Regions from separate parts of the Variovorax sp. GW821-FHT10D07 genome, predicted to be linked through region 2. Evidence: riboswitches for the same ligand, from Rfam matches in the RefSeq annotation. Region 2 holds a riboswitch; the other holds the start of a gene.
The links. A riboswitch is a leader RNA that binds a small molecule or an ion and turns the genes downstream of it on or off. The one in region 2 is predicted to bind glycine.

Region 1 (6,807 bases), on a different contig from region 2:
TGCACAACCCGACCGGCTACAGCCTGTCGCCCAACAGCGCGCACCGCGTGCTCAAGCTGGCCAACGAGCACGACTTCCACATCGTCGAGGACGACACCTACAGCCACCTCGCGCCCGAGCACGCGACGCGGCTCAGCGCCCTCGACGGGCTGCAGCGCACCATCTACGTCAGCGGCTTCGCGAAGATCCTCGCGCCCAACTGGCGCATCGGCTTCCTGGCCGCCTCGCCCGCGCTCAAGGAGCGGCTGCTCGAGACCAAGCTGCTGGCCACGCTGACCTCGCCCGCGCTGTTCGAGCGGGCGCTCTCGTGGTGCATCGACCAGGGCCAACTGCGCCGCCATGCCGAGCGCGTGCGCATCCGCCTCGAGGGCGCCCGCGCGCGTGCCGCCAAGCTGGTGCTGGCGCACGGCTGCACCTTCGCGTCCGAGCCCGCGGGGCTGTTCGGCTGGGTCGACACCGGCGTCGACACCGACATGCTGACCCAGCGCATGCTCGACCAGGGCTACCTGCTGGCGCCGGGCTCGCTGTTCCATGCGCGCCGGCCGCCCACCACGCTGATGCGCATCAACTTCGCGAGCTCGCAGGACGCGAGCTTCTGGAAGGTCTTCGCCAAGACGCGCGACGAGCTCTGATCCGGGGCGGGGCGGGCCCTGCCTTGGAGTAAGCTGGCAGCACAACACCCGCCAGACCGGAGACCTGCCGCATGAACAAAGCCAGCCAACCCTTCGATTTCAGCCAGTTCGTACCCGGCTTCGACTTCCTCAAGAACCTCGCGGCCGGTGCGAGCGGCGCCGGTTCCGTGCCCGGCATCCCGAGCCTGGCGAGCTGGGTGGCGCCCACCATGAGCGTGGAGGAGGTCGACAAGCGCATCCAGGAACTCAAGACGGTGCAGTACTGGCTCGAGCAGAACGGCCACGCGCTCAAGGCCACGATCCAGGCGCTGGAGGTTCAGAAGATGACGCTGTCCACCTTGCGCGGCATGAACGTGCGCATGGAGGACCTCGCGGGCGTGTTCACGCGGCAGGCGAATGCGGCGGCCGCGGCGGTCAGCCCGGCGCCGGCAGCCGCGCCGGCCGCGGCGCCCGAACCCGAGGTCGAGTTCGAGGACGAAGAGGAACTCGACGAGGAGGAGGAAGAAGAGGAAGAGGCTCCGCCGCCGCGCCGCAAGGCCAGGCCGGCCGCCAAGGCCTCGGCCAAATCCGCCACGGGCGATGCCGCCGGCGGCGCGGTCGACCCGCTCAAGTGGTGGGGCTCGCTGACCGAGCAGTTCCAGCAGATCGCGAGCACCGCGCTGCAGGACGCGGCTCAGCTCAAGATGCCGGCCGTGACCCAGCCGCTGGCCGACGCCGTCGGCAAGGCCATGGGAACCGCGAGCGCCTCGCGCAAGTCCACCCCCCGCAAGGCCTCGACGGCCGCCAAGCGACCGGCGGCGAAGAAGCCGGCCGCGGCGCCCGCGGCCCGCAAGCGAACGGGCGGCCGACGCTGAGCCGCCTTGTCTTGACCATCGAACGAAGCAGGTTGGCACGATGAAGTTGTTTCCCTCCGGTCACGCCACCCATCCGCAATGGCGCATGGCGGCCGGCCTCGTGCTGGCCCAGCTGCGCGCGCAGATGGCGTTGCCCGACTACGCCTCGGCACCCACCCTCGGGCTGCTCTACATCACCGACCACTATGCGGTCGACGCGCAGGAGATCCTCGACCACCTGAGCGCCGAGCTGCCCGAGGTGACCGACTGGGCCGGCACCGTGGGCGTCGGCGTGTCGGCCAACAATGCCGAGTACTTTGACGAGCCCGGCCTGAGCCTGATGCTCTGCGCGTTGCCGAGCGACCAGTACCGCGTGTTCTCGGGCGTGGCGCCGCTGGCGAGTTCCGAGATGAGCGGCTTCGAGGCTCACACGGCGCTGGTGCATGCCGACCCCGCCACCCCCGACCTGACCGAGCTCATCGGCGAGATGGCCGGGCGCACCGACACCGGCTACCTGTTCGGCGGCCTCTCCTCGGGCCGCGGCGGCGCGCTGCAGTTCGCGGTCGGCGGCAACGGCAACATCCGCGGCCAGGGTGCGGCCGGCGGCGTGTTCTCGGGCGGCCTGTCGGGCGTGGTGTTCGGCGAGGGCGTGCGGCTGGTGTCGCGCGTCACGCAGGGCTGCCAGCCATTGCGCTCGGGCAGCGCGCGCGAGCGCGAGATCACCGAGGCCGACGGCAACCTGGTGCTGCAGCTCGACGGCGAGCCCGCGCTCGACGTGCTGCTGGCCGACCTGCAGGTCTCGCTCGAGCGGCCGCAGGAAGCCATCGAGGCCGTGCGCGCCACCCTGGTGGGCCTGGTCGATGCCGGCAGCGACGGCATCCGCCGCACGGGCGACCTCGGCGCCGACGTGCTGGTGCGCCACATCATCGGCCTCGACCCCACGCGCCGCGGCATCGCGATCGCCGACGTGGCCGAGGCCGGCATGCGCCTGAGCTTCTGCCGCCGCAACGCCCAGGCTGCGCGCGCCGACCTGATGCGCATCTGCGCCGAGATCCGCGAGGAACTCGAGCCCGAGGAACAGACCCTGGCCACCGCGCGCGCCGTCGCCGCCGGCGAGGCCGAGGCGGCGCCGCATCCCGCGCGCCGCATCGCCGGCGCCGTCTACGTGAGCTGCTCGGGCCGCGGCGGCCCGCATTTCGGCGCACCGGGCGCCGAGCTGCAGATCGTGCGCCACGCGCTGGGCGACGTGCCGCTGGTCGGTTTCTTCGCCGCGGGCGAGATCGCGCGGCACCACGTGTATGGCTACACGGGTGTGCTGACGGTGTTCACGGCGGACGACTGAGCGTCCGCCTTCTTTCGGAAGCTCAGCCCAGCGCGGGCCGCGCCACGCCCGCTACGGGCCGGGGCAGCCCCGTGAACGCGAAATCCACCTCCGGCGCCAGACCGCTCACGATGCGCGCGATCGACTTGCCCGAGCCGCAGGCATGGGTCCAGCCGAGCGTGCCGTGGCCGGTGTTGAGGTAGAGGTTCGCGAGTTTCGTGCGGCCGATCAGCGGCACGTTGCTCGGCGTGGCCGGGCGCAGGCCGGTCCAGAACTGGGCTTGCGCGGTGTCGCCGGCGCCGGGGAACAACTGCTCGACGCGGCGCACGATGGCTTCGCAGCGCACGCGGTTGAGGTCGCGGTCGTAGCCGTTGAGCTCGGCCGTGCCGGCGATGCGCATGCGGTCGCCCGATTCCGAGGTGTAGCGCGAGAACACCAGCTTGTATTCGTCGTCGGTCAGCGAGACCTGGTAGGCCTTGCTCGCGTCCTTGACCGGCAGCGTGACCGAATAGCCCTTGGCCGGATAGATCGGCAGCCGGATGCCCAGCGGTGCCGCCAGCAGCGGGCTCAGCGAACCCATCGCCATCACGAAGGCATCGCCGCGGATGCGCTGGAAGCGGCCCTCGGCGTCGGTGACCTCGACGTGGTCGATCGCGCCGCCCACCTCGCGCAGCGCGGTGACGGTGTGGCTCATCAGGAACTTCACGCCGGCCTCGGCCGCGAGCCGCGCGAGTTCGCGCGCGAAGCGGTTGGCGTCGCCCGATTCGTCCTCGGCCGTGTAGGTGGCGCCGGCCAGTTGCGGCCGGATGTGGGCCAGCGCGGGCTCGAGCTTCACGGCCTCGTCGGCCGAGATCACCTGGCGCTCGCAGCCCAGCGCGCGCATCTGCTCGGCAGGCGCGAGAGCGCCGTCGAACTCCTTTTGCGTCGTGTAGAAGTGCAGGATGCCCTGCGTGCGCTCGTCGTAGCGGATGCCGGTATCGCGGCGCAGCTGCTGCAGCGTGTCGCGGCTGTAGGTGCCCAGCCGCACGATCTGCTCGATGTTGTGGCGTGTGCGCGCGGGCGTGCATTCGCGCAGGAACTGCAGGCCCCAGAGCCACTGGCGCATGTCGGCGCGGATGCGGAACAGCAGCGGGGCGTCTTCCTTGCCCAGCCACTGCAGCACCTTGAGCGGCGCGCTGGGATTGGCCCAGGGCTCGGCATGGCTCACCGAGATCTGGCCGCCGTTGGCGAAGCTGGTTTCGGCGGCCGGGGTGGCCTGCCGGTCGATCACGGTCACGTCGTGGCCGAGTTGCTGGAGGTAGTAGGCCGAGGTCACGCCGAGCAGGCCGGCGCCCAATACGATCACGCGCATTTCAAGTACCTTTCGAGGTCGAAGCGCTTGAACGGCGTGAAGGTCGTGCTACTGAATAGATAGCGCGCAACCGGACGGCCGTCCAATTGCCGCTCCCCCTGTCCTCGGTACCTGAGAGTTTCATCCGCTGCACCTTGCAGCGGACTTGCTCCTTCGGCGCAGCACGGCCGCGATGGGCGATGTGCTGGCTCTCCAGACGGCGTTTCAGTGGTTGCAGTACAGGCCCCGCGGGAAGCGTGGAGCCGACCTGAGCGTTTATGGGAGTTTGCGCCTTCGGTGGGGCTGCCTGCGCGATGCATGCGGCCCGCTCTCCTGCAATGGGTGGCGATTGTAGGCGGGCCGCGGGCACCGGCCAACCCCGGATTCGGCCTTGCGCACGGGTGGGATAATCCACGCCCGGCCGCGCCCGCGCGGCTTCGGGCTTTCGACCACGTGACTCAGCAATCACACAGCACAGGGGACTCCATGATCCTGGTTACCGGCGGCGCCGGCTTCATCGGCGCCAATTTCGTCCTCGACTGGATCGCGCAAGGCGACGAACCGGTCGTGAACCTCGACAAGCTCACCTACGCCGGCAATCTCGAGACCCTGGCCTCGCTCAAGGGCAATCCGCGCCATGTCTTCGTGCAGGGCGACATCGGCGACAGCGCGCTGCTCGACCGCCTGCTGGCCGAGCACAAACCGCGCGCGGTGGTCAATTTCGCGGCCGAGTCGCACGTGGATCGCTCGATCCACGGCCCCGAGGATTTCGTGCAGACCAATGTGCTCGGCACCTTCCGGCTGCTCGAGTCGGTGCGCGGCCACTGGAACGCGCTGCCGGCCGACCAGAAGGCGGCCTTCCGCTTCCTGCACGTGTCGACCGACGAGGTCTACGGCTCGCTCTCGAAGGCCGACCCGGCCTTCACCGAGGAGAACAAGTACGAGCCCAACAGCCCGTACTCGGCCAGCAAGGCCGCCAGCGACCACCTCGTGCGCGCCTGGCACCACACCTACGGCCTGCCGGTGCTCACCACCAACTGCTCGAACAACTACGGCCCCTTCCATTTCCCCGAGAAGCTGATCCCGCTGATGATCGTCAACGCGCTGGCCGGCAAGCCTCTGCCCGTGTATGGCGACGGCATGCAGGTGCGCGACTGGCTCTACGTCAAGGACCACTGCAGCGCGATCCGCCGCGTGCTCGAAGCGGGCCGGCTCGGCGAGACCTACAACGTGGGCGGCTGGAACGAGAAGCCGAACATCGAGATCGTGAAGACCGTGTGCGCGCTGCTCGACGGGCTGCGTCCGCGCGCCGACGGCAAGGGCTATGCCGAGCAGATCAGCTACGTCACCGACCGCCCCGGCCATGACCGCCGCTATGCCATCGACGCGCGCAAGCTCGAGCGCGAGCTCGGCTGGAAGCCGGCCGAGACCTTCGACACCGGCATCCGCAAGACGGTCGAGTGGTACCTCGCCAACGGCGACTGGGTGCGCAACGTGCAAAGCGGCGCCTACCGGGCCTGGGTCGAGAAGCAGTACGACGCGAAGGCTTCCGCATGAAGCTGCTGCTGCTGGGCAAGGGCGGACAGGTCGGCTGGGAACTGCAGCGCAGCCTCGCACCGCTGGGCGAGCTGGTCGCGCTCGATTTCGACAGCACCGACTTCCACGCCGACTTCAGCCGGCCCGAACAGCTGGCCGACACCGTGCGGCAGGTGCGCCCCGACGTGGTCGTCAATGCCGCCGCCCATACCGCCGTCGACAAGGCCGAGAGCGAGCCCGAGTTCGCGCGCAAGCTCAACGCCACCTCGCCCGGCGTGGTGGCGCAGGCCGCGCAGGAGATCGGCGCGCTGATGGTCCACTACTCGACCGACTATGTCTTCGACGGCAGCGGCAGCACGCCCTGGAAGGAAGACGATGCGACCGGGCCGCTGAGCGTCTACGGCCGCACCAAGCTCGAAGGCGAGCAACTGGTGGCGCAGCACTGCACGAAGCACCTGATTTTTCGCACCAGCTGGGTCTATGCAGCGCGCGGCGGCAACTTCGCCAAGACCATGCTGCGGCTGGCCAGGGAGCGCGACAAGCTGACCGTCATCGACGACCAGTTCGGCGCACCCACCGGTGCCGAGCTGCTGGCCGACATCACGGCCCATGCCATCCGCGCCACCCTGCAGGACCCGTCCAAGGCCGGGCTCTATCACGCGATCGCGGGCGGCGAGACCACCTGGTACGGTTACGCGCGCTACGTGCTCGAACTCGCGCAACAGGCCGGTGTCGAGCTCAAGGCCGGGCCGCAGCAGGTCGAGGCCGTGCCGACCAGCGCCTTTCCCACGCCGGCCACCCGGCCGCACAACTCGCGCCTCGACACCTCGAAGCTGCAGGCCGCCTTCGGGCTGGTGCTGCCGCCGTGGCAGAACGGCGTCGCGCGCATGCTGCGCGAGATCCTCTGAGTCCGGCATCCGTGCCGAACACGACACCCGAAGAGAAGAGACACCAACGATGACCATCCAGACGACGCAGCGCAAAGGCATCATCCTGGCCGGCGGCTCGGGCACGCGGCTGCATCCAGCCACGCTCGCGATCAGCAAGCAGCTGCTGCCGGTGTACGACAAGCCCATGATCTACTACCCGCTGAGCACGCTGATGCTCGGCGGCATGCGCGACATCCTCGTCATCAGCACGCCGCAGGACACGCCG
Region 2 (6,807 bases):
GGGCAACTACAGCCACACGCGCCTGTCGGCGGCCGGACTGCAGCAGACGGAGACGGCGCGAACCCTCGACGTCGGTGCCTACAAGTACCTCACGAACCAGTTGCGCATCGGCGGCGGCTATTCGCTCACGAAGCTCGCGAGCTACCGCTGGGATCAGGTCCATGGCCATGTCGACTACGCGCTGTCCAAGCGCACCAGCCTGTACCTGCTCGGCGTGCTGCAGAAGGCGGGGCCCGGGCAGAAGGCGGTGCTGCGCAGCCAGGCCGTCGCGGGCGGCCGCCGCCAGTCGGCGTTCGAAGTCGGCATGACGCACGCCTTCTAAAAAGTTTTCTTCCAAGGAGATCGAGTGACCGGAGATTCAATGCAGTGGGACGTGATCGTCGTCGGTGGCGGCCCCTCGGGCCTGACCATGGCGGCCGAGTTGGCGGGTTCGGGCGCGCGCACGCTGGTGCTGGAGCGGCGCATCGAGGGCGTGCAGTCGCGCGCGGGCACGCTGCTGCCGCGCGTGCTCGAGCTGTTCGACGCGCGCGGCATCGCCGACCGCTTCATCGAGCGCACGAGGCGGATCCTCGACTACCCCTTCCGTTCGAGCCACATCTGGGCCGGCTTCCAGTCGATCGAGTGGGAGCACCTCGACACCCGCTTCGGCTTCACGCTCGGACTGCCGCAGAACATGACCGAGGAGATCCTCTGGGACTGGGCGGCCGACAGCGGCGCCGAGCTTCGCCGTGGTGCCGAAGTGCACGCCGTGCGGCAGGATACGGAGAGCGTGGAGATCGAGGTGGCCGACCCGTCGGGCGCAGTGTCGACGCTGCGCGCCAGGTACCTGGTGGGCGCCGACGGCGGCCGCAGCACCGTGCGAACCCAGTGCGGCCTGCCCTTCGAGGGCCACTCGGGCACCTTCCGCGGCATCGTGATCGACGCCGAGCTCAGCGCGCCCTGGCCCGGCGGGCGCACCGGCGCCGACAACGAGATGGGCTGGGTGCGCGGCTATGCCTTCGGCGAGGGCATCACGCGCTTCAACATCGTGCACCGCGACCGCCGCCATGCGACCAAGGACGAGCCGGTGACGCTCGAGGAAGCGAAGCAGTGCCTGCGCGACGTGCTCGGCAGCGACTACGGCATCGAGGGCTTCCGCTGGGCCTCTCGCTTCGACGACCAGATGCGCGCCGTGCCACGCCTGCGCCAGGGGCGCGTGTTCCTGGTCGGCGAGTCGGCGCGCATCCACTACCCGGCCAGCGGCGTCGGCATGAACTTCTGCCTGCAGGATGCCTTCAACCTGGGCTGGAAGCTCGCGAACGTCGTCACGGGCGTAGCCGGCGAGGCCACGCTGGACAGCTACGACGCCGAGCGCCTGCCGGTGATGCATGCGCTGCTCGAGAGCGTGAAGGCGCAGTGCGTGCTGCAGTTCAATTTCGAACCCGACGCGGTGGCGCTCAAGCGCCGGCTCGCGCGGCACATCATTCCGCTGCCCGAAGTGCAGCGCCAGTTGGTGCTCGAGTTGTGCGGGCTCGAGCAGCCCTATCCAGGTCGCGCCCGGGAGGCCGACCGCCACCCGCTGGCCGGCCAGCGGCTGCCCGACTTCGACCTCGTCACGCGCGACGGCCGCTCGGTGCGCGTCGCCGAGCTGCTGCGCGAGCGGCGCTTCCTGCTGCTCGATCTCGAGGGCAATTCGCGGCAGTTCGAATCGCTGGACTTGCAGGGCCTGCCCGTGACCCTGGTGCCGGCCCGCGTGGCGCGCGTGCCGCCCGCCATGCGCGGCGTGCAGGCGATGCTGGTGCGGCCCGATGCCTATGTGGCCTGGGCGAGCGCGGACGTGGCGCGCGCCGCCGAGGTCGAGACCGAACTCTGGCGCTGGATGAAGAGGTGATGTGATGAAGAACGACCACAGGCCACTGCTGATCGCGGGCGGCTGGGTGCTGAGCATGGACCCGGCCATCGGCGAGCTGCGCCGTGGCGACGTGCTGATCGAGGGCGAGCGCATCGTCGCGATCGCGCCGAGCATCGATGCTCCCGATGCTGAACGGATCGAGGCCGACCGCATGATCGTGCTGCCCGGCTTCGTCGACACGCATCGCCACACCTGGCAGAGCTGCGTGCGGCATCGCTATGCCGACATCGATTCGCAGATCTACTTCGCCGAGATGCTGGGCGCCAAGGGCGCGGCCTATCGGCCCGAGGACGTCTACACCGGCACCTTGCTGGGCGCGGTCGCGGCGCTCGACAGCGGCATCACCACGATGCTCGACTGGTCGCACGTGCAGAACAGCCCCGAGCATTCCGACGCGGCGATCGCGGCGCTGCGCGACGCCGGTATCCGCGGCGTGTTCGCGCACGGCTGGCCACTGGTCGACGGCGCCTCGTGGATGTTCGGCAGCGAGCGCGGCCATCCGCAGGACATCCGGCGGCTGCGCGAGCGCTACTTCTCGAGCGACAACCAGCTGCTCACGCTCGCGATGGCCGCGCGCGGCCCCGAGATGGCGCAGCGCGAGACCTGGCTCGGCGACCTGCGGCTGGCGCGCGAACTCGGCATCCGCTCGAGCATCCACATGGGCGCCTACGCGCGCAACGCCGCCGTGCGCGGCATCGCGCAAATGCACGAGGCCGGCGTGCTCGGCGACGACCTGACCTTCGTGCACTGCTGCTGCTCGCACCACGACGAGTTCTCGATGATGGCCGACGCCGGGGTCAGCGCCTCGCTCGGCGTGCACTGCGAACTCAATGCGCAGGGCATGGGCGACATCCCGTTCGACCGGCTGCTGGCCGTGGGCATCCGGCCCAGCCTCAGCGGCGACACCGAGACCAAGTGCGCGGGCGACATGTTCACGCAGATGCGCCATGCCCTGGCCTATTACCGCTCGTGGATGGGCGGGGGCCATTCGAAGACGAAGAACGCCCCGGCGACGCTGGGCCTGCGCGACGTGCTCGGTTTCGCCACCCTGGCCGGCGCGCAGGCGAACGGACTCGCGCACAAGGTGGGCTCGCTCACGCCGGGCAAGCAGGCCGACGTGGTGCTGATCCGCGCCGACGACCTGAACCTGGCGCCGGTCTCGGACGCGGTCGGCGCGGTGGTGCTGGCGGCCCATCCGGGCAATGTCGACAGCGTGTTCGTCGCGGGCCGGCCGGTGAAGCGCGACGGCCGGCTGCTCGATGTGGACCTCGATCGGCTGCGGCAGCGCGCGGCGGATTCGCAGGCTTATGTGCTGGGGCTGGCATGAGCGCCGCGCTCGATCCCCAGCTCGCGACGATCGTCGCGGCCATGCGCGCCCACGGGGCCCCACCACCGTTCTCGGGCACGCCCGCCGAGGCGCGCGAACGCATGCGCCGCGCGGTGATGGCGGCGCGCGAGCGCACGACGCTGCCGGTCGTGGCTTCCACCGAGGACCGCGTCGCCGAACACCAGGGCCTGCGCGTGCCGGTGCGGGTCTACCGGCCCGTCTCGGCCGAGGCCGTGCTGCCGACCGTGGTGTTCCTGCACGGCGGCGGCTTCGTGCTCGGCAGCGTCGAGCTGATGGACGACATCGCGCGCAAGCTCTGCCGCGACGTCGAGGCCGTGGTGGTCTCGGTGGACTACAGGCTGGCGCCCGAGCACCCGTTCCCGGCCGCGCACGACGATGCACTGGCCGCGACCCGCTGGGCGCTGGACCATGCGGAAATGCTCGGCGGCGATCCGTCCCGGGTCGCCCTGGCCGGCGAAAGCGCGGGCGCCAACCTCGCCGCCTGCGCCGCGCTGGCGCTGCGCGGCCATGCACAGCCGCTGGCGGCCCAGCTGCTGGTGGTGCCGGGCCTGGACATGGCGCGCGACGTGGCCGCGATCGAGGCCCGCGGCATCGACTATCCGATGCTCGCGCCCGCCGACTTGCGCGAGATCGCCCGGCTCTGCATGGGCGCCTCGGCCCACCGCGCCACCGAGGTGCCGCCCTCGCCGCTGCGCGCGGCGGAGCTCGCGGGCCTGCCGCCGACCCTGATCGCCGTCGCCGGCCATGACCCGCTGCGCGAGGAAGGCCTGGCCTACGCGCACCGGCTCGAGGCGGCCGGCGTGCCGACCCGGCTGCTGGCCTTCGACGACATGTTCCACCCCTTCTTCGGCTTCTTCGCCCACTCGGCCGCCGCCGGCCGGGCCCACGACGCCATCTGCCGGGCGCTGTCGGACCGGCTGCGCGGCCGCGGCTGAAGCGGCCCGCAATCCACTACACTCGCCGGGGTCAGGAGAGAGCCCCGCACGGGGCCGCCGAAGGCGCAGGGAACCCCCGAACGCTCAGGCAAAAGGACTGACACAGCGCCGGCCTTCGCGGGACGGCGTTTCCTTGCTGGAGAGAGGCCGGTGCCGCAGGCGCCCGGTCCACCGAAGGAGCAAACCCCGATCGTGGGGCGAATCTCTCAGGTAAAGCGGACAGCAGGGGTGGCCCCATGGCGCGAGCCATGGCATTCGATTGCTGCCCCCAGGAGTGCCCCGTGGCTGCTTCCGCCCCCGAATCCGAACTGCTCAAGACCCCGCTGTACGCGCTGCACCTGGAACTCGGCGCCCGCATGGTGCCCTTCGCCGGCTACTCGATGCCGGTCCAGTACCCGGCCGGCCTGATGGCCGAGCACAGGCACACGCGCGAGGCCGCGGGCCTGTTCGACATCTCCCACATGGGCCAGCTGCGCCTGTCCGGCCCCGATGCCGCGGCCGCCTTCGAGACCCTGATGCCGGTCGACGTGATCGACCTGCCCGCGGGCAAGCAGCGCTACGGCCTGCTGCTCGACGACCAGGGCGGCATCCTCGACGACCTGATGTTCTTCAACGAAGGCAACGGCTCGCTGTTCGTGATCGTCAACGGCGCCTGCAAGGTGGCCGACATCGCCCACATCCAGCAGAAGATCGGCCAGCGCTGCCAGGTGCAGCCGCTGCCCGAGCAGGCGCTGCTCGCGCTGCAGGGCCCGCAGGCCGCGGCCACGCTGGCGCGGCTGTCGCCCGGCATCGAGCGCTTCGTGTTCATGACCGGCGGCGCCGTGCAGATCGGCGGCATCGAAGCCTTCGTCACGCGCAGCGGCTACACCGGCGAGGACGGCTTCGAGATCTCGGTCGCCGCGAAGGAGGCCGACGCGCTGGCGCGGCTGCTGCTGGCCCAGCCCGAGGTCAAGCCCATCGGCCTGGGCGCGCGCAACTCGCTGCGGCTCGAGGCCGGCCTGTGCCTCTACGGCAGCGACATCGACACCGGCACCACGCCGGTCGAGGCTTCGCTCAACTGGGCGATCCAGAAGGTGCGCCGCACGGGCGGCGCGCGCGCGGGCGGCTTCCCCGGCGCCGAGAAGATTCTGGCGCAGCTCGTGGCCGCCACCGGCGCGGCCGGCCATCTCGACCACGACACGCTGAAGCGCCGCCGCGTTGGCCTGGTCGCGCTCGAGCGCATCCCGGTGCGCGACGGCACGCCGCTGCAGTCCTTCGAGGGCCAGGACATCGGCCAGGTCACCAGCGGCCTGCTGGGCCCGACGGCCGACCGGCCGGTCGCCATGGGCTACGTGGCCACCGCCTTCGCCGAGCCCGGCACCCGGGTGCAGGCCATCGTGCGCGGCAAGCCGGTGCCGATGGAGGTCTCGACCCTGCCCTTCGTGCAGACGCGCTACTACCGCGGCTGACGACCGGACATCCGGCGGACCGCCGTCGCGGCTAACCTACGCCCCGGCATCGGCCACTTTTTATCCACGAGGAGTTTTTCAACATGAGCATCAAGTACACCAAGGACCACGAATGGGTGCAGGCCGAGGGCGGCAACGCCACGGTCGGCATCACCGTCCATGCGCAGGACGCGCTGGGCGACGTGGTCTTCGTCGACCTGCCCGAGGTCGGCAAGAGCTTCGCCCAGGGCGAGGTCGCCGGCGTCGTCGAATCGGTGAAGGCCGCGGCCGACGTGTTCATGCCCGTCTCGGGCGAGATCACCGAAGTCAACGAAGCCCTGCGCGCCGATCCCTCGCTCGCCAACAGCGCGCCGCTGGCCGAAGGCTGGTTCTTCAAGGTCAAGCTGTCCGAACCGGCGCAGCTCGACGCGCTGATGGACGAAACCGCCTACGGCAAGTTCGCCGAGGAATCCTGAGCTCCTGAAACCGGATGGCCGGACGCGAAGGCTCGCGTCCGGAAGTCCGCTCCCCCTTCTCTTCCCCCGCCCGCCATGCCCACCCCCGCCGCCCTGCCCACCCTGCAAGAACTCGAGAACGCCGAGGAATTCATCGCCCGCCACATCGGCATCGATGCCGACGACGAGGCGCGCATGCTGCCCGTGATCGGGTCGGCCACGCGCGCCGAACTCATCGATGGCATCGTGCCCGCGGCGATCCGGCGCAGCAAGCCGATGCGGCTGCCGGCACCGGCCACCGAGGCCGACGCGCTGGCCGAGCTCAAGGCGATCGCGTCGAAGAACAAGGTGTTCCGCAACTTCATCGGGCAGGGCTACTACGGCACCCACACGCCGGGCGTGATCCTGCGCAACGTCCTCGAGAACCCGGCCTGGTACACGGCCTACACGCCCTACCAGGCCGAGATCTCGCAGGGCCGCATGGAGGCGCTGGTCAACTTCCAGACCATGGTCTGCGACCTCACGGGCATGGCGATCGCCAATGCCTCGATGCTCGACGAGGCCACAGCGGCCGCCGAGGCGATGACGCTGGCCAAGCGCAGCGTGAAGAGCAAGAGCAACGTGTTCCTGGTCTCGGGCGACTGCCATCCGCAGACCATCGAAGTGGTGAAGACGCGCGCCGCGCCGCTGGGCATCGAGGTCAAGGTCAGCACCGCTTCCGAAACCCTGCCGCACCTGATGGCCAGCGGCG

Region 1: linked by a shared signal. The riboswitch ahead of AC07PU_RS29235 (D-amino acid dehydrogenase) and the one ahead of gcvT (glycine cleavage system aminomethyltransferase GcvT) in region 2 are both predicted to bind glycine.

The regions. Positions count from the first base shown of each region.
Region 1 covers NZ_JBWKMZ010000012.1:11,002-17,808, forward strand. The annotation lists gene AC07PU_RS29220 (aminotransferase-like domain-containing protein) at 1-632, shown strand, start outside; gene AC07PU_RS29225 (PhaM family polyhydroxyalkanoate granule multifunctional regulatory protein) at 704-1,486, shown strand; gene AC07PU_RS29230 (FIST signal transduction protein) at 1,527-2,807, shown strand; gene AC07PU_RS29235 (D-amino acid dehydrogenase) at 2,830-4,137, opposite strand; glycine riboswitch at 4,226-4,343, opposite strand; gene rfbB (dTDP-glucose 4,6-dehydratase) at 4,603-5,673, shown strand; gene rfbD (dTDP-4-dehydrorhamnose reductase) at 5,670-6,560, shown strand; gene rfbA (glucose-1-phosphate thymidylyltransferase RfbA) at 6,610-6,807, shown strand, end outside.
Region 2 covers NZ_JBWKMZ010000003.1:93,525-100,331, reverse strand. The annotation lists gene AC07PU_RS10895 (porin) at 1-322, shown strand, start outside; gene AC07PU_RS10890 (FAD-dependent monooxygenase) at 347-1,870, shown strand; gene AC07PU_RS10885 (amidohydrolase family protein) at 1,875-3,218, shown strand; gene AC07PU_RS10880 (alpha/beta hydrolase) at 3,215-4,174, shown strand; glycine riboswitch at 4,197-4,280, shown strand; glycine riboswitch at 4,301-4,407, shown strand; gene gcvT (glycine cleavage system aminomethyltransferase GcvT) at 4,423-5,622, shown strand; gene gcvH (glycine cleavage system protein GcvH) at 5,706-6,077, shown strand; gene gcvP (aminomethyl-transferring glycine dehydrogenase) at 6,153-6,807, shown strand, end outside.